4 regions of the Paenibacillus sp. MT124 genome follow, and region 1 is predicted to be linked to each of the others. Evidence: a T-box and tRNA genes for the amino acid it is inferred to sense, from the RefSeq annotation. Region 1 holds a T-box; the other regions hold tRNA genes.
The links. The T-box of region 1 lies ahead of leuS (leucine--tRNA ligase). A T-box ahead of a tRNA ligase gene usually reads a tRNA of that ligase, here a tRNA-Leu.
Positions count from the first base shown of each region.

Region 2: it has a tRNA-Leu gene. The T-box ahead of leuS (leucine--tRNA ligase) is inferred to sense a tRNA for this amino acid. The anticodon was not compared.
Region 3: it has a tRNA-Leu gene. The T-box ahead of leuS (leucine--tRNA ligase) is inferred to sense a tRNA for this amino acid. The anticodon was not compared.
Region 4: it has a tRNA-Leu gene. The T-box ahead of leuS (leucine--tRNA ligase) is inferred to sense a tRNA for this amino acid. The anticodon was not compared.

Region 1 is NZ_CM179500.1:4,693,962-4,698,497, forward strand. It holds gene leuS (leucine--tRNA ligase) at 1-2,134, opposite strand, end outside; T-box leader at 2,206-2,470, opposite strand; gene AC3RCI_RS21235 (phosphotransferase family protein) at 2,565-3,521, opposite strand; gene AC3RCI_RS21240 (class I SAM-dependent DNA methyltransferase) at 3,688-4,458, opposite strand.
Region 2 is NZ_CM179500.1:2,081,323-2,085,858, reverse strand. It holds gene AC3RCI_RS09800 (helix-turn-helix domain-containing protein) at 1-464, shown strand, start outside; gene AC3RCI_RS09795 (sn-glycerol-1-phosphate dehydrogenase) at 684-1,832, opposite strand; gene AC3RCI_RS09790 (hypothetical protein) at 1,991-2,182, shown strand; tRNA gene AC3RCI_RS09785 (tRNA-Leu) at 2,298-2,382, opposite strand; gene AC3RCI_RS09780 (adenosylhomocysteinase) at 2,600-3,793, shown strand; gene AC3RCI_RS09775 (Gfo/Idh/MocA family protein) at 3,835-4,536, shown strand, end outside.
Region 3 is NZ_CM179500.1:1,428,991-1,433,526, forward strand. It holds gene urtD (urea ABC transporter ATP-binding protein UrtD) at 1-483, shown strand, start outside; gene urtE (urea ABC transporter ATP-binding subunit UrtE) at 461-1,156, shown strand; gene AC3RCI_RS06555 (PAS domain-containing protein) at 1,192-1,848, opposite strand; gene AC3RCI_RS06560 (Rha family transcriptional regulator) at 1,906-2,109, opposite strand; gene AC3RCI_RS06565 (urease accessory protein UreF) at 2,367-3,068, opposite strand; tRNA gene AC3RCI_RS06570 (tRNA-Leu) at 3,493-3,575, shown strand; gene AC3RCI_RS06575 (glutathione peroxidase) at 3,713-4,189, opposite strand.
Region 4 is NZ_CM179500.1:2,169,707-2,174,242, forward strand. It holds gene AC3RCI_RS10235 (hypothetical protein) at 70-288, shown strand; gene AC3RCI_RS10240 (carboxymuconolactone decarboxylase family protein) at 414-743, shown strand; gene AC3RCI_RS10245 (NlpC/P60 family protein) at 823-1,287, opposite strand; cyclic di-AMP (ydaO/yuaA leader) riboswitch at 1,293-1,424, opposite strand; tRNA gene AC3RCI_RS10250 (tRNA-Leu) at 1,786-1,870, shown strand; gene AC3RCI_RS10255 (alkaline phosphatase family protein) at 2,141-3,745, shown strand; gene AC3RCI_RS10260 (X2-like carbohydrate binding domain-containing protein) at 4,237-4,536, shown strand, end outside.

The sequences.
Region 1 (4,536 bases):
CGAAGTTTTCCATCGCTTCACGTGGCAATGTATCAGCTTTGTAAGCATCGTTGATGAAGATCATCAACTGGCTGATCGCTGTGTTGAAACGCAGATGTTCCAGATCATCCGTAACTTTTTTGATCGTTTTGTGAGCTGTGCGTTTGAATTCTTCCGTTCCGCCATCCACAGTGATTTTGTCGTTGATTGCTCCAGTATCCTCGTTGATGAAGAGACGCCATACGCGTGACAGGAAGCGGTACATGCCTTCTACCCCGTTAGCATTCCACGGTTTGGTAGCTTCCAGTGGTCCCATAAACATCTCATAGAGACGCAGTGTATCGGCTCCGAATTCATTCACAATTTCATCCGGGTTAATGACATTACCACGGGATTTACTCATTTTCTCATTATTGGTTCCCAGAATCATACCCTGGTTCACCAGTTTGTGGAATGGCTCCTTGGTATTCACCACGCCCAGATCATACAACACTTTGTGCCAGAAACGAGCATACAGCAGGTGAAGCACGGCATGCTCGGCTCCCCCGATGTACAGGTCAACCGGCAGCCACTGCTGCTGTTTCTCCTGGGAGATCAGCTCTTTGTCGTTGTGTGGATCGATAAAGCGCAGATAGTACCAGCAGCTTCCCGCCCATTGTGGCATCGTGTTGGTCTCGCGGCGGGCTTTCATTCCCGTTTCTGGGTCCACCGTATTTACCCACTCCGTTACGTTCGCCAGTGGAGACTCCCCAGTACCTGAAGGTTTGATCTGATCGATATCCGGCAGCAGCAAAGGAAGTTGATCTTCCGGTACCGTCTTCATTGTTCCATCTTCCAGGTGTAGAATTGGAATCGGCTCACCCCAGTAACGCTGACGACTGAACAACCAATCGCGCAGGCGATACGTTGTTTTCCCTTGCCCCTTACCATTCTCTTCCAACCATGCGATCATTTTCGCAATCGCTTCTTCGTTATTCAGTCCGTTCAGGAAGTCGGAGTTCACATGCGGTCCGTCGCCGGCATACGCCTCTTGTGTTACGTCCCCACCCTGGATAACTTCAATGATGTCCAGACCGAACTGCTTCGCAAATTCCCAGTCCCGACCATCATGACCTGGAACCGCCATAACCGCTCCTGTACCGTATCCTGCGAGCACATAATCCGCAATCCAGATAGGCAGCTTTGCACCATTAACCGGATTGATCGCATAGGCACCAGTGAATACGCCTGTTTTTTCTTTGGCCAGATCCGTACGTTCCAGATCACTCTTGCGAGCAGCCTGCTCCTGGTAAGCCTTAATGGCTTCACGCTGTTCTGCTGTCGTAATTGCATCGACCAATTCATGCTCAGGAGCAAGAACGGCAAAGCTTGCACCGAACAGGGTATCCGCACGTGTTGTAAACACTTTAATAACTTCTTCACTGCCCTCAATGGCGAATATAACCTCTGCACCTGTGGATTTCCCAATCCAGTTGCGCTGCATATCCTTGATGCTCTCGGACCAATCCAGCTCTTCCAGATCTTCCAGCAAGCGCTCTGCATATTCCGTGATTTTCAGTACCCATTGACGCATCGGTTTGCGTACAACCGGATGACCACCGCGCTCACTTTTGCCGTCAATAACCTCTTCGTTAGCCAGTACCGTACCCAGCGCTTCACACCAGTTAACCGGCACTTCATCTACGTATGCCAGGCCTTTTTTGTACAACTGGATGAAGATCCATTGTGTCCATTTATAGTATTCAGGGTCTGTTGTGCTGATCTCACGATCCCAGTCGTACGAGAAACCAAGGGACTTGATTTGACGACGGAAATTGTCGATGTTGCGGAATGTAATTTCCCGCGGGTGCTCGCCCGTGTCCAGAGCGTGCTGCTCAGCAGGCAAGCCGAAAGCATCCCAGCCCATCGGATGCAGCACATTATAACCACGCATACGTTTGAAACGGGAAACGATGTCTGTTGCCGTATACCCTTCCGGGTGACCTACGTGCAGACCTGAACCGGATGGATAGGGGAACATGTCGAGTGCATAAAACTTCGGTTTACCCGGGTCTTCACCTGTTTTAAACGTTTTGTTCTCATCCCAATACTGCTGCCAACTTTTCTCCATAACCTGCGGCTGATAGCCGTGCTTCGGCTGGTGATTTTCACTCATCTATTGTTCCTCCTCTTGGTTATTCACTTTTATTGCAACAAAAAAACCTCAGCATCCATAGCGTTTGCAGCGCTAGGGACGAGAGGTTGAATTCCCGTGGTACCACCCTAGTTAGCGGACGAACGTGCTTCGTCATCCACTCCCTTTGGACCTGTAACGGCGGTTAACCGATGCGGATTTCCATTCCTGAACGAATGCCAAACATTCAAGCACAGGATGGTGTAATCACCGCATTTCTCCAAGGCGAGTTCGTGAAATACTGTCAATCGGCTTGCACCAACCGCCGACTCTCTGTCATGTACAGGACCCACTACTGTTCCTTATCATCGAAATATGTATACAATATCGGGACCATTATATAAAAAAGCAAGACTAAAGTCAATATTGCTTGGTTTTTGACTATAGATAATGCTGTTCTTCCCCATTCGGCCTAGGACAAACGAAATCGCTCGATTCCTTCTTCCAAGTTATTAATTGCCCACTGAATGTGTTCCTTGTTATCATATTGTCGATATTCGCATTCAATCCACAGGATCAGATCAAAATACAGATCGTACAAGCTTCTCCGTTTTCGCTCACTCTCCGTTGTGATGACCCTACCATAACCCTTTACAAACCCTGGTGTATAATTAAAATGACTGAAGTAGTGCTCCATCAGGGGATCCGCCCAAAGGCAACGCTCAAAATCAATAATGGCTGTAATCTGCCCCTGTTCCACAAACACATTGCCATCCCACAGATCCCAGTGAATGAGTACCGGCTCGTTGACATCACTCAGTACATCCGATTTCTCTCTTATCAATTGGGCAAGCTCATCATAATCCATAGGAAGTTTTACGCCAGCCTCTCTTCCGTCGGTGAGCAGATCATCCATCAGACTCAAAAATGCTTCCTTCCAGGTGTTATACTTTGGTTTCTTTTCTGAAAAATAGCCAAACTTTTCACCTTTGATCTCATTGATCCGGCGATTGAATGCACCAAGCTGCTCTTCGATCTCTGCCTGCTCTGCTGCACTATACTGATCCTTGACCTTGTTATAAGGCGTGCCAGGCATATATTCCATTATAAAGTACTCCGCCGGAGCAAGACTGCATGTTGTATCACACGCTAATACACGGGGGACCGGTACATCTCGAAGCTCTCCCACGAGACGCAGTGCCTGAACTTCCGCCATCAGAAGATCCTGCTCACAACGCAATGGTTTACCAACCTTTGAAGGAGCGATTTTGAGCACCGCCTCTTGCCCGTTACCGAGCGAGATATAATAAGCATGGTTGGCCCATCCGTCAATCATTTCCCTGTATTCCTGGATGCCTGTATTAAAATGTTGCTTGGCAATTGCATTCAGCTGTTCTGAAGTCAGCCTGGTTTTGTATGTACTTTCCATTCTGCACCACCTTTTTATCAATACGAATTCTAATCATTAAGATCTTGTAATCGTTTTCCATTCTTGTCCATTATGGCTCTCTTCACCCTTGCTGACAATGCATTTCATCATAAAAAACAGAAAAAAAACCGCCCTTACTGTTGTAAGGACGGTCCCTATCTGGAATCTACTTCACCGCGACGTAAAATAGCCGCTGCGCGCCTTCTCCAGCTTCTTTCCATGTGAAATCAGCATATACACGGACATTCCTGAATCCAGCTTTGGTCAGTTCCAGCTTCATCCAGTCCGGATCGTATGCACGCTGAATGTGAACCTCTTCGAACCGCTGGTACATATCCTTGCCGCCGTCATCCACCCGGGAAAAAATGCTGAGATGATGCTCAATCTCACACCGTTCACGATCCATGTCGCAGGTCCAGATATAGGATACGGAGCGTTCATCCAGGACAAAAGGCTGCTCTTCTTCATATCGGATCAAGGTGTCTGGATGATGTACATCAAACAGGAATGTCCCTTCCGGCTTCAGCATCTCGTAGGTACGCTGGAACGTACGAATGACATCTTCCTTTTCCAGCAAATAATTAATGCAGTCACAGAAGGAGATTACTGAATCCACCGGTTCGGGTACTCTCCAATCCCGCATATCCTGCTGAACCCAGCGGACACTGCCTTCACGATACAATCGATGACCTTGAGGGGTTCCCTCCATTTTGCTTCGCGCTACAGATAACATATCCGCAGACAGATCAATGCCCGTCACTTCAAACCCCGAGTTGACCAGCGGGATCGTAATGGACCCTGTTCCACATCCAAGCTCGGCTACGCTCTTGGGCATGCCGTGCTGCTCCCAAGCTGTTCTTGCAAACCTTATCCAGTCCGGATAAGGCATATCTTCCATTAATTCATCGTACACATAAGCAAATTTACGGTAAGACATGTCAGGCACCGCACTTTCAATTTCATTTTCCGATTCCAAAAGAAAAAGCAGGGGCGTCCGGAGTTCACCCAGCCTTGC
Region 2 (4,536 bases), 2.6 Mb from region 1:
CCGTGCTGATGGCCAATGATATCAAGTTGTCCCAGCTTGCCGAAGATCTATCCATCTCATCACGCAGCGTAAGCGCGTGGGTGTATGAGGGGCGGATACCCGGCAGTACCAATTTGGACAAAGCGTGCCAATTGCTAGGCTACCCGCGTCACATTCTCTTCAATGAAGAAGTGGTACGCAAAAGCCCGGTCATTTGTCAGCCCGAGCCTTCCCGTTTCATGAAGCGTACGGTGACCCGATCTCCGGTTAGCAACCGTATTCTGACAGGCTTGTGTATGGTCCATGATCTGTCGGTGACAGATGTCAGCCACTGGATCGGGGTTCATCCCGGCACTTTCCGCAAATGGCTGCATCAGGGAACGCTGCCTTCTGCCGCGTTTCAGGAACAAGCGGAACAATTTTTCCGCATCCCGAAAACCATCTTGTTCGCAGATGTCATCCTGAAAGAGCGTCGCAACAACTAAATTAGCGAACGACAAAAGGCTCTGTTCTTCCCACACGGGAATACAGAGCCTTTTAAATGAAACATGCCTCTTGATACACCTGTGACGTGCATCCCCTTCAATTTACTCAGCAAATTGTTCGAACTTATAACGAATAATATCTTGATTTGTACGTACAAATAAGACCAAAGCACAGAGCCATTCCGATAATTTTTATCCGATGTACAGGTTGGTTTTATTTTAAAATACGTTCAGAGATTCATTAATATATTTGAGTCCGGTATATCGCTCTCTAAGTGTATGTGCTGTTGCAAATGCATGTGCCACCATATCCGGTGTAACCCCAAGCTGATCTGTTGTGGTCGGACCCCCAACCTGCTCAAGCCATGCCGTAAGCTGTGACGCATCAGGTAAAGTAGCATACACATCAAAAACAGGTTCTCGGGACAGACTCGCAAGTTCCTTGTAGCGCTCTGTAAGAAGCACGCAAGCTACGCCGACTTTGGCCCCATGCAGCACAGGTTTCCGGCCCGCTGCCATCAATTCCATCTCCCAACGATGAGAAATGTGATGCTCACCGCCGGATGCCGGACGGGAATGATCAATAATTAGCATGGAGGCACCGGAAATGATTAGCGCATCCATCAATGCGGTTATACCCTCAGCTCTTCCTTCGGCGATGGCTTGTACATTTTCGATGCAGGCCGTCAGCGCTTCTTCCGTCATCCGATAAGCAACCGGACAGAATGGCTCCCCGCCCAGATCACGCGACACAATCCAATCTGCCAGAGACGTATATTTGCCTAACATATCACCGAATCCCGCCGCCGTCATTGCTTGGGGAGCCTGCTGGGTAATGTCAATATCCGCAAAAATCGCTTCGGGCGGTACAGCCTGAAACGTCTGCTTGATGCCGCTTACAATGAGCGGCGCTCCTGCTGAAGTGAAGCCATCAACCGATGCCGCTGTTGGGACAGACAGAAATGGCTTGTTCATTTTGGCACAGACAAATCGCACCAGATCATGTATGGTCCCCGATCCCACTGCGATGATGGCCTGAGTCATTTGTTTTACACCAAGCAGCACCTGCACAATCGCAGCCTCATCGGCAATGATATCCCCCGCACTGTTCTCCGGCATCTGGAATTCATCTGCCATGAGTCCCGCATCCCTCAGGCTTTTTACCACCTCATATCCCGCCACCGGACCTGTCCAGCCATCATATACCACAGTAACCTGGTTATAGCCCTGTTCCAACAGGTACCCCGGTATTCTACGAATTGCACCATGTTCCAAAAAGACCTGCATTTGCACCAGCCGATGATCATGTCCACAGGTACACTGCTGTGCTTCCGCATTCCAAGCAGCAATGCGTTCATTCATATTCATGTGTTCGTAACCTCCCGTTTCTAAGTTCATGCATATTTGCACTGGAAAAGCCACACAATGAGTATAGGAAAAATTTCAATGATTTTCCTGTTCACACTTTACTTCTTGTACCCGCATTTTGCAAATGTTTTGACAAACTATTTGAAGCAGGTGATCCAATGCAGCTCGGCAAAGATACAGGCCTATCTCTCGGTTTTCTTGCAGGAACGACCCTGGGCAGCGGAATTGCGTTCTTATTCCAATTTCAGGCATATGAAGTGGTCGGCAGCGTTTCCTTTTTCGGCATCATTGGGGCCTTGTCCGGACTATGGACAGCGATTTTCTTACGCCAGCGCCAGCGTCAACACTAACAACCGAACCAAGAGGACACGTAACCAGGCCGGTTTCAGGACAATACAATTCGTAGAAAAATAAAAAAAGGTTCGAGAGATTGCAAAAGCAATCTTCGAACCTTTTTCTCTTCGATGCGGTCGAGAGGACTCGAACCTCCACGGGGGGTTAGCCCACACGGACCTGAACCGTGCGCGTCTGCCAATTCCGCCACGACCGCATAATATGTATCTTTTCATCCTTGATGAAAAGCATCCGGTTAATCCATCTCTCGTTTCACCGTAATTAAGAGTATACACGCTCTGGAAGAAGAATGCAATACTTTTTTATGAACTGAAATGGATAGGACATATGTCCTTTTATAGAAATTAAAAACCTCCTATCGTAAAAATCACCAACTGTCCTCAAGGACAAACAACCTATGGATAGAGAGGAATATGAGCAAACCTATGAACATGACACCTGAAATTATTGAAGAAGGAAAACGACATCTTCATTGGACAGAAATGCATATGCCCCTCCTCGCTGCACTAAAATCCCGATTTTCCAAAGAACGTCCCTTTGCTGGCCTTACCATTGGAATTTGTATTCACGTAGAGCCTAAGACGGCGGTTCTATGCCGAACCCTACAGGCTGGTGGAGCCAACGTTGTACTAACAGGAAGCCCAGGCACGACCAAGGATGCAGTTGCTGCTGCACTTATCGCCGAAGGCATTCCCGTGTATGGACAACGTTCAGATGAACGCCGTCAGCATATGCAAAATATTCATCGCGTGCTTGAGCACCAGCCGCATCTTCTCATGGATAATGGAGCCGATCTGGCTCGCACTCTCATTCAGCACTATGACCATAGTGCGCTCATTGGCGGAACAGAAGAAACCACGACAGGAGCCAATCTGCTGCGTGAAGAAACAGGGGCGGAAGTGACCTTCCCGATTATTGTCATTAATGATAGTCCTCTCAAGCGCATCATGGAAAATGAACATGACGTGGGTCAGACCATTATTGAAGGATTCATGCGCACCACGAATCTGATTCTGCCTACAAGACGCTTCGTTATCGTAGGATATGGTTCCTGTGGACGTGGGATTGCCCGATATCTGCGTAATCTAGGCAGCCAGGTTATTGTGGTTGAGACCGATCCTATCGTTGGACTCGAAGCTGCCCTGGATGGATTTCGCGTAGCGAAGCTGGAAGAAACGTTCGCTTTTGCCCAGGTTTACATCACGGTTACAGGTCGCCCGAGTGCCATCTCAATGGAACACTTTAATCAGATGAACGATGGTATCATTCTTGCCAACGCTGGACATTTCTCCTGGGAAATGGACCTGGACGGACTTCGGCAGGAAGCTGCACATACCGAACGTCTTACAACAGATATCGAACAATTCACCCTTAGGAATGGCCGACGGCTCATGCTGCTTACCCAAGGTGAGATGCTTAATCTTGCAGGTGGAAGCGGAAATCCTGCCGAGACGATGGATCTGGGCTTGTCCCTCCAGGCTGCATCCCTGCTCTATCTTGTTCAGCAGCGTCAGCATCTGGTGAATGGACCACAGCCTGTTCCTCATATCGTCAACTCGGAGATTGCAAGCCAGATGCTGTACCATTTGAGCGAGAAAGCTGTTTAGATTGACAAAAATGGTTCGATCAACAATGAAGGAGAATGGTTATGATTCAAACGAATCTTTGTTTTATCGGTGCCGGATTTCATGCAACGACCAATATCTACCCTTCTGCTGTAGAAGCAGGGGCTACCATCCAGGCCATCTCCACTCGCAGTATTGAACGTTCTCAAGCCGCTTTGCTGCGATATGGCAGCACAGGATCAGCATATGATAACGCAACTCTCATGCTGCAAAACGAAGACTGCAGCAATGTTGTTGTGGTAGCTCAACCTCAGGATCAAACGTCTCTTGCCATGGAATGCATCAAGGCGGGCAAGAATGTCTATGTTGACAAACCCCTTGGCTGGACTGCCAGAGAAGCTGCAGAAATTGCAGATGCGGCCGAAAAGGCTGGCGTTGTACTAATGGTAGGATTTATGAAACGCTATGCGCCTATATATACGAAATTAAAGGAACTGATTGATGGCGGTTCGATGGGTAAAACGCGTTCATTTCAAATGAAATTTGCTGTTGACAGTACGCCCTTTTGCAAAAATGAAGAACAGTTCATGAAACTCGCTGCCATCCACATGGTCGATCTGATGCGTTTCCTCTTTGGCGAGGTACAGCAAGTGACGGGTACCACAGTCAAGGATGGGGAGCTTATTAATCAGAGCATCTCCCTGAAATTTGAGAACGGTATCGTGGGCAGTGCCTACTTCGCTGGCATGAGTGCATGGTCACGTGAAAGCGAAAGTGTTCTGGTT
Region 3 (4,536 bases), 3.2 Mb from region 1:
GTACAGGAGAATTTGGCCTTGGCGGCGGAAAATCAGCGTTCACCGCTTCGGACTCTTGGTATTCCGCGCTTTGGGAAACTCAACACGGCAATGGAACAGGTCATAGCGCAAATTGGACTGCAAGACCGCGTGTATACACGGGCTGGGGCGCTATCTCACGGCGAGAAGCAGTGGCTGGAAATTGGCATGCTGCTGCTTCAGGAACCGCGCGTGTTGCTGCTGGACGAACCGGTTGCCGGGATGACGGACGAGGAAACGAATAAAACAGGCAGGTTGTTACAGGGGATAGCGCGTGAACGTTCGGTCGTGGTTGTGGAGCATGACATGGAGTTTGTCCGCGAGTACGCGGCGAAAGTGACCGTGATGCATGAAGGGAAGCTGTTGAAGGAAGGTACCATGGCTGAGGTGCAGGAAGATCCTAGGGTGGCCGAAGTCTACTTGGGAAAAAGGAGAGATGACCATGCTGTCGCTGCAACGAATTGAATCCGGCTACGGGGAAAGTAATGTGCTGCGTGGTGTTAATCTGGATGTTTTGCCTGGACAGGTGGTCTGCCTAATGGGCCGGAATGGTGTCGGCAAAACGACGCTGATGAAAACGTTGATGGGCCTGCTCAAAACGAGGAAGGGGGCCATCCACTGGAAAGGGCAGGATATATCCGCTATGGAACCTGCCAAACGTGCCAAGGCAGGCATTGGATATGTTCCTCAGGGTCGTGAGATTTTCCCCCAGCTTACGGTAAAGGAAAATCTGCTGCTCGGTCTGGAGACATCTGCGCCTGGGGTGAAGACGTTTCCTGAAGATGTGCTCGCGATGTTTCCGGTCCTTGCGACCATGTATGGACGACAGGGCGGTGATCTGAGTGGTGGCCAGCAGCAGCAGCTTGCCTTCGCACGAGCGCTTGCTTCAAGGCCTGGACTATTGTTGCTGGATGAACCAACGGAAGGTATACAGCCTTCCATTGTCGAGGATATTCGGCAGGTCATTCTACAAATCAAGGCGAAGGGAGACATTTCGGTGCTGCTCGTCGAGCAGAGCATTGATTTTGTACGCGGGGCTGCGGATTTTATCTATGTCATGGACAAGGGAGCAATTGCGCTGCAGGGATCACCGGAGGAATTGGATATGTCTCAATTTGAACACCACCTGTCCGTATAGGAGAGGTGGTTATTTTTCGCTTTTTTTTGCTTTGCTCAGGAGCGTTTATCCAAAATGTTGGAGTACTTCGGGTATAGCCTGCGGATGCAGTCCGGACAGATGTCGTGTGTAAATTCTGCGTGGGTATGTCTCTCCAAATAACCTTCGACTGAATTCCAGACGTCCTGCTCGTCCTTAATCTGTTTGCAGACGGCGCAAATGGGAAGCAGGCCGCGTAGTGTCCGAACTTCGGATAGAGCAAGCTTCAATTGCTGTTCAATTCGCTTCTGTTCCGTGATGTCTGTATGCGAGATCAGAGCGAGTCCCATCGGAGAAGGAGGATCCGTCTGATTCAAGGGGGTAAGCTCCAGCCTGAACCATCGAAGCTCCAGGTTCGCAGACTGTACGGTGATGTCATATGTATGGCAGTGAACAAAGGGATGTTGAATCTTCTCTAACTTCTGAATAATCGATGAATTCTCCGTTTCATCCTCCTGGGCTGCCCATATCTGCAGCAGCTGAAGATAATGAAACGTTTCGCAAGAAGATCGGTGGGCGTCGGATTTTTTGTATTTCGAGAGATGCAATCGCCCGAGTCCGTTCAGCCATGCAGTATTGCAGCTGCGAATTCTCCAGTCGCGGTCGACGATGATGAGTTGATGACGTAAGGATTGAAAGGATAACCTTTCAAGGTCGGTTGTAAAGAAGCTCATGAATAGGCCCTCCTTGGCAATCAGTTAAAGGATCGGGACGGCAGGGTAATGGTGGTGTCATCGAAGTTCATCCGAAATTTGCAAAATGTCTGCGACCTGGTTTCGGAAACGGGTGGCTTTTCGTGTGCCATGGATAAGATTGGATAAACGATACGGCGGGATGTCGTGCTTCTCGCAGAAGGTTTTCTGGTCCATCTGTAGCTCCGTTAAGCGGCGTTTGATGGCCCATCCGAACGGAGTCACGGGTTTCTTTTTGTTCAAAAGGGTTCACCCCTCATAGAAGTATTTCAACCCGCCTTCGGCTGTGTATAATAGAGGGAGATGCGAGCTGTTCATTACATTATATACGTATTTACGTCATGTAACAATTATAAACGATGAAAAATAGTGTATTTATATTAAATAATGACGTAATAACGTGATTTTCTATAGGCATACGTGAAAAAGCACGTCAGCAAGGAGGTTGCTGCGTGCTTTTTCGTTTGGGGAAATATGAGGGGAGCTTGGAGTCGGTAAGATTAGGCGCGATAAGCATGCAGCCCTGCGCCAAGCATGTGGAAGCTGGGGAACAACGATTTCATGGACATTGAGGTTGGCTGTGCCGGTCCATCCGCAGCGGAGGCGCTAACGGTATTCCATTCATGCTCCAGGTCTGCGGCCAGGCGAACCAGCAGTTCCTGGGTTGCTTCGTTATGCATGGGGAGGACTTTGGAGGCTTCGGTTATGCATGCATTCATGGCTGAGTGCAAGTAACCCATTACCGCTTCCTCGACGGGGATATCGAGGTAGTGGTTAATCCAGGCGTGAACAGTAGAGAGGCAGCCTACAGACTCGTATTTGGCAAGGGTGTGTTCGAGCTGGCTGAATTCAATCCAGGGGTGGAGAGCCCGGGCCAGCTTGATCAGTCTTTTGCCCATGGCAGCAGCTTGCTCCCTTTGATCAGAAGGAGTCCGCTGAACGTGAACCAACTTGTCAATCAGTGCTGTTCGCCATGTGTCATTATGATCTGTTGCGCTGTAGATACCTTTAATCGCCATTCCCTCAAGTCGAACGATACTGGGATGCAGCTGGCAGCGCATGAAGGATTCCAGATCATCGGCATTTCGGATGCTGCCTTCAGCAATGTGTACATCCATACCAAATGAATGGGTGAAACCTCCGACATGAATGGAGGAATCAAGCAGTTTGACATAATCGAGCAGCTTATTCCCACGGTTCACGGTCTTTCGCCTCCTATGTTCGTAAAATGTTATATTATATAACATTGATATTGGTTTCCGAATGCTTTTATGTTTAAAATCCGAATTATATGATATATATAATCACATAAATATCCGTATTTTGTCAATGGTTTCTTGTTTTTAAGTTTTAATTATATTTAAATGTTATATTTTATTACTTATATTAGTTGTAATCTTAAAATACAATGTTATGTATATGATATGTTTTCTTGTGAAGAGCTACAATTAAAAATGAAGATGTATAAAAGATTTGAAATTTAATGTATGCAGCAGTCAAAAGATCATGACGATAAAAACCGATATTTGGAGGAAAAACACAGGTGCAAAGTAGTTTTAATAAAAGTGCTTTACTTTTATATTGAGATCCTGTATAATCAATTTTGTTGCCGATTATTTACGACATGCGGTCGTGGTGGAATGGCAGACACGCTATCTTGAGGGGGTAGTGGGCGTATGCCCGTGGAGGTTCGAGTCCTCTCGACCGCATCATATTGTACGACAAGAAGAGGTTTTCCGAATATGGAAAACCTCTTTTTTTGCGTTTGGAGAAACATAAAAAAGGCCATTCACACAGAACCGGACTTTCTCTGGCTCCATGTTAATTATGGCCTCTCCATGTTGATCTATTTCAGCAGTTTCTCAATATCAGCTTCAATCTGGTCAGGAGTGGTTTTTGGAGCATAACGCTTCACGACCCGTCCGTTCTGATCAACGAGGAATTTGGTGAAGTTCCACTTGATGGCTTTGGATCCGAGCAATCCCGGTGCCTCTTTTGTCAGGTGCTGGAATAGAGGGTGGGCGCTTGAACCATTAACATCAATTTTCTCAAACATAGGAAAGCTTACACCGTAATTCATCTGGCAAAACTCAGCAATATCGTCGGAAGATCCCGATTCCTGAGCGAATTGGTTGCTTGGGAAACCCAATACTTCAAACTGCCGGTCTTTGAATTTGTTATAGAGTTCCTGTAAGCCTTCAAATTGCGGGGTCAGACCACATTTGCTTGCCGTATTTACAATCAGCAGCACCTTGTTGCGATAATCGGACATCTCGACTTCCTGGCCCCGAAGGGTATTGACTTTGTAGTCATAAACGGACATGATCAGTCGCCTCCATATCGTATAATGGGTTAATAATTCCTATAGTTATATTATATTGCTTACAATTAGATAATGCAAAACTAATTAAATAAATTCCTATGTTTACTTACAGATATCTAAAATTACAACCGTTTTTCATAAGGACGAGAATTAGTGAGATTCACAGAGATGGATGGAGAATGGATTGGTTGTAAGCGATATCATTGATATGTAATGCCTTAAATTCGTCCATTCGGTGATCTGACCGGACTTTACACTAACATGTCGCGGGTGTATGATTCATATCGTAATTTCTAATTCAATTAAACTTAACATGAACAACGAAACAAACGATAATATCGCTCTGG
Region 4 (4,536 bases), 2.5 Mb from region 1:
GTGAGACCTAAATGACTCTTCATTTAGGTCTCTTTTTGTAAATTATTTTGGAACATAGGAGCCATAGACATGATTAGTGATGCAGAATTGGATGCACTGCGCTTATCGGGTGAAAAAGTAAGAGTGGTACGGGATGGTTTGGAGTCCAATGATGTAACAGGGATTATCGTTGCATGGGATGGGGAACAGGTGCTTATCCGTCGCCAGAACAGACGTGTGGTCAAGCTGGACCGCAGCTATCGTTATCAGCTCTTTAGCGAACCGCGCCAAAGCCCGGCTGATGAATAGAGCCGCTCTGGAGACGGATGCATGGAATTACCATGGATGCTTTGGCATAATTCCGCCACTCGGGAGAGAAGATAGGTACAGCGAGAATTCGTAAACTTATCAGCCGAGAGGATGTGCGGGTAGCCATGACATTGATGAATGATAAGGTACATGCCTACAAGGATCAGATTGGAGAATTAAGCGATGTATTGCCTGGCGTAGTCAAAGCGTATCACGAATTTACGGGTGAATGCTTTCAGTCAGGTGCCATTGATGCCAAAACCAAGCAGCTGATTGCCCTCGGCATCGGATTGTTTGCCAATAACGAAGTATGTACGTTTTACCACGTAGAAGAGGCACGTGCGAAGGGCGCAACCGATCAGGAGATTATGGAGACGGTTGCGGTAGCCGGAGCAGTAGGCGGCGGTCACGCGCTGTCTCAAGGCGCAATGCGTGTGCAAAAGGCATTGCACTAAGGTTTCTCCTGCAAGTGTGCTGAATAACTAGAGAGCAAAACAGGCTCTGGAATGATCCAGAGCCTGTTTCTTGTCCAACTTATATTTTTCCAAGCATCTTATTATACATAAATTGTCCAGTCACCCGGCGTGCGGTAACGTAGCGAGTGTTGAAATACGGATTTGATAATTTGGTAATGCTGACACCTTTGCTGCTGGAAGCATGAGCGAATTGTCCGCCCCCGATGTATACGCCTGTATGCGAAATGCCGCTGCCTGAAGTGTTGAAGAATACCAGATCACCTGTGCGGATATTGGCTTTGGATACCGGAGTACCCGCCTTAGCCTGCTGCTGTGAAGTACGTGGCAAATCAATGCTATATTTTTGGAAGAGATATCTCATAAATCCAGAGCAATCAAACCCGGCCAGCGTCGTGCCGCCCCACTTGTAAGGAATTCCAGTCATGTTGTTAACGACGGTGTTGATACTGCTTGCCTCAGTGCTTGCTGCACCAGATGTGAATAGAACGGCTGCGCCAAAAATAGAAATGATCAGTTTTTTCAAAATCAATGTTCTCCCTTCGATGCCTACGGAGTTAGCTAAGGGTTCGGTAGAAGGTTCCCTATATTTCCTATGTATAAGAATAATTCACCCAAAATGGTTCCCCCGTTTTCAAACATGAAACTCGGCAAATGAATAATTAAGTTTTTGTAACCTTTTGAAACTATATTGCATAAATGCGTAATTGTCAAACCTTTCTTCCTTCTGCAATGTTAACGGAATTCAAGACTTTTTGTGAAAAATAGTAGTTCTCCATGTTTATTTATGATGACAAAAACGTAATTTGTGTTTCATCAGCACAGAAATTGGACAAATAAGTAAATTGGAGTATCAGAGGAGAGCACGGTTCATTCTCATCAGGGAAAGTCAGGTCTCGACCAGATTTTATAACTTTCGGTTATCGTAGTTTTATACCAAATCATTTAATTGTTGACACATTGAATTTCACATGATATATTATTTCTTGTCGCCGCGATAGATTATCTCGGAGATATACCATATGCGGTCGTGGCGGAATTGGCAGACGCGCACGGTTCAGGTCCGTGTGGGCTAACCCCCCGTGGAGGTTCGAGTCCTCTCGACCGCATCAATTCATACATGAGGTTTCTGATCTGCTTTTTCTGGCAGATTGGGGACCTTTTTGTTTTTTTTAGTTACATTAGAGATGCTGCAGTTCATCAAATGAGAAAAACAAAATAGCTGTATGCAAGTCGAGCTTCTGTTTGGAGCGCCGGCTGAAAAAGGATATTGTTGAACAATAGGCATTTCTTCAGGTCCCATTGCCTCTTGGCAAAAAGCACCTCGAATAACCCCAGGATTTTCAAGACAAAATGTACATAAATGGGGTGAATTGTCTATGAGGAAAAAAGGGATTCGGAAATTGCCTTGGATTTTGTTATTGGCCATGCTTATCGGATGTCAGAGCTCGAAACCTAAAGAACAGGATTTGATGCGGATAAATTCCGCTAATGGTAACAATGCGAAAAAAGTCATTTTCCTGATGGTGGACTCTTTAATGTATCAGGCGATCGACCAAGGAATCGACAAGCAGGAGCTTCCTGCCTTACAATTTCTGATCAAGAACGGGCAATATTATAAAAATCTGGTCAGTTCTTTTCCCACGATGTCCGTCACGATCGACAGCTCCTTGCTTACCGGTGCATATTCGGACCTTCACCGTGTGCCGGGTCTGACTTGGTATTCTGCGGACAACAAAAAAATGATCATGTACGGAACCGGCCCGACGGAAGTGCTCAAACAAGGAGTGCACCCGGTAGTGACCGATGCTCTAATCCATTTAAACGGGAGTCATTTGAACAGGAATTTACCTACGATCTATGAGGATCTTGCCCGGCAAGGATTAAAATCGGGTTCAATCAACGGCCTGATATACAGAGGGATGTCCGCTCAAAAGCTGTCGATACCTCAATGGATTCAAGCAGCTGCTTCTTTACCCAAAGAGATTGATGTGAAAGGGCCGGACTTAATGTCCCTGGGTGCCTTGTCTAATCCGTTTCAAGGGATTAAAGACTTGCCGGATGGTCTCACGAAGCGAATGGGGATTCATAATGAATTTGCGATTGAAGCCTTAAAATATTTAATTCAATCCAATAAATTACCGGATTTTTTGTTTGTCTATTTACCGGATTTAGACCGGGAGTTACATAAGAAAGGCCCTACGGGACTTCGTGGAGTCAAGGAGTTAGATCAGCAGCTTCAATCCGTGTTGCAAACATTCGGTTCTCCGGAAAAAGCTTTGCAAGATGCCATCCTTATCATTGCGGGTGACAGCGGAATGACTCGTATTCTGCCTGAAGATCAGAATCCGGTCATTGATCTGCCCTCTTTGCTGGGAGATGCCAAAATTATGCGTCCGGGTGATGCTGTATCGAAGGAGACTGAACTCATCCTTGCCGTCAATGAAACGATGGCCTATATATATTCATTGAAGGTGGACCGTTCCCTTAGAGATATAGCAAACCTGCTAAAGGATGATCCACGCATTGACTTTATTTCCTGGAAAGAGAACGAGTGGAATTACGCAGTTCAGGGATCCACAGGCAAACAGCTCAGATTTAAATCAGGAGGTAACCTGACCGATTCATACAACCAATCATGGACGGTTGAACAGGATGAAGAGGTACTGGACTTAAGCACAAACAAGGTTAAACATACATTGAAATACGATGAGTATCCGGATGTCCTGAAACGCTTGTCAAGCTCGCTCCGTTCACACCAAGGTGAATTTTTGGTTGTCACGGCCAAACCGGGCTATGAATTTACCAGTGGCAATTCACCAACGCACAAGGACGGAGGAGGCCACGGATCAATTCGTAAACAGGAATCGCTTGTCCCCTTGATTATCAGCGGAACAGACCAAAAGCCTGAGTATTTACGAATCGTGGATTTAAAAGATTATTTGCTTAACCTTTTGACCAAAAAGACTCAAAGAAACCAATAGTGCATTGATAAATAAACAGCTGGAGTAGCTCGTTCAAGGTATTCAGCTCGGTCGCACCGATACGAGGCAAGAGAAGCCACCTTGATATGCTCTTTAACTTCGAATTGCTGTTGTCTGATCGTATCTTTTGATTATAAGACCATCGGTATAGTTTATACTGGTGGTTTTTTGCGTTGATAAATACTGTACGTCAGAACATTTTTCGAATAGATGACATCAACTTGCGCTAGTCCATATTGCTTCATTTGCGGCATCGGTTAATCCCCTAGGGCAGCCACTCCAACTTTCTTTAAGGTATAGATCCAGTGCTATTTGGAGAAATGCCTGTTCTAGCCTGCTATGCCCCTGCTTTCAAGGTGAAATGTACGCTAAAAGGCGAAGTGTACCTATTCTGGAAATCGCGCATCCACTATTCTTTTCTCGTAAGGAAAGCGCTATCATTATGGATTTAAATTCATTATTTCAGAGGGGGTAGGGATGATTTGAAGCGAATGGGTAAACGGATGGCGATGGTTTTTCTGGTGTTCATCTTTGCAGCAGTTCAGTTTGGTTTTACAGGGACCAAAGGTCGTGTGGTTGAAGCAGCGGCGGAGAAAACATTGGCTGAGAAACCGTACATGGGCTGGAGCAGTTACAGTATGCAGGTGTATGACCCTTCCGTAAAATGGACATCAGCGGAGAGCATCAAGAAGCAATCGGATGCCATGCGCGAGAAGTTACAGGCTCATGGCTATGAATATATCAATATTGATGCAGGATGGAACGGAGATAATGATGAATACGGAAGACCG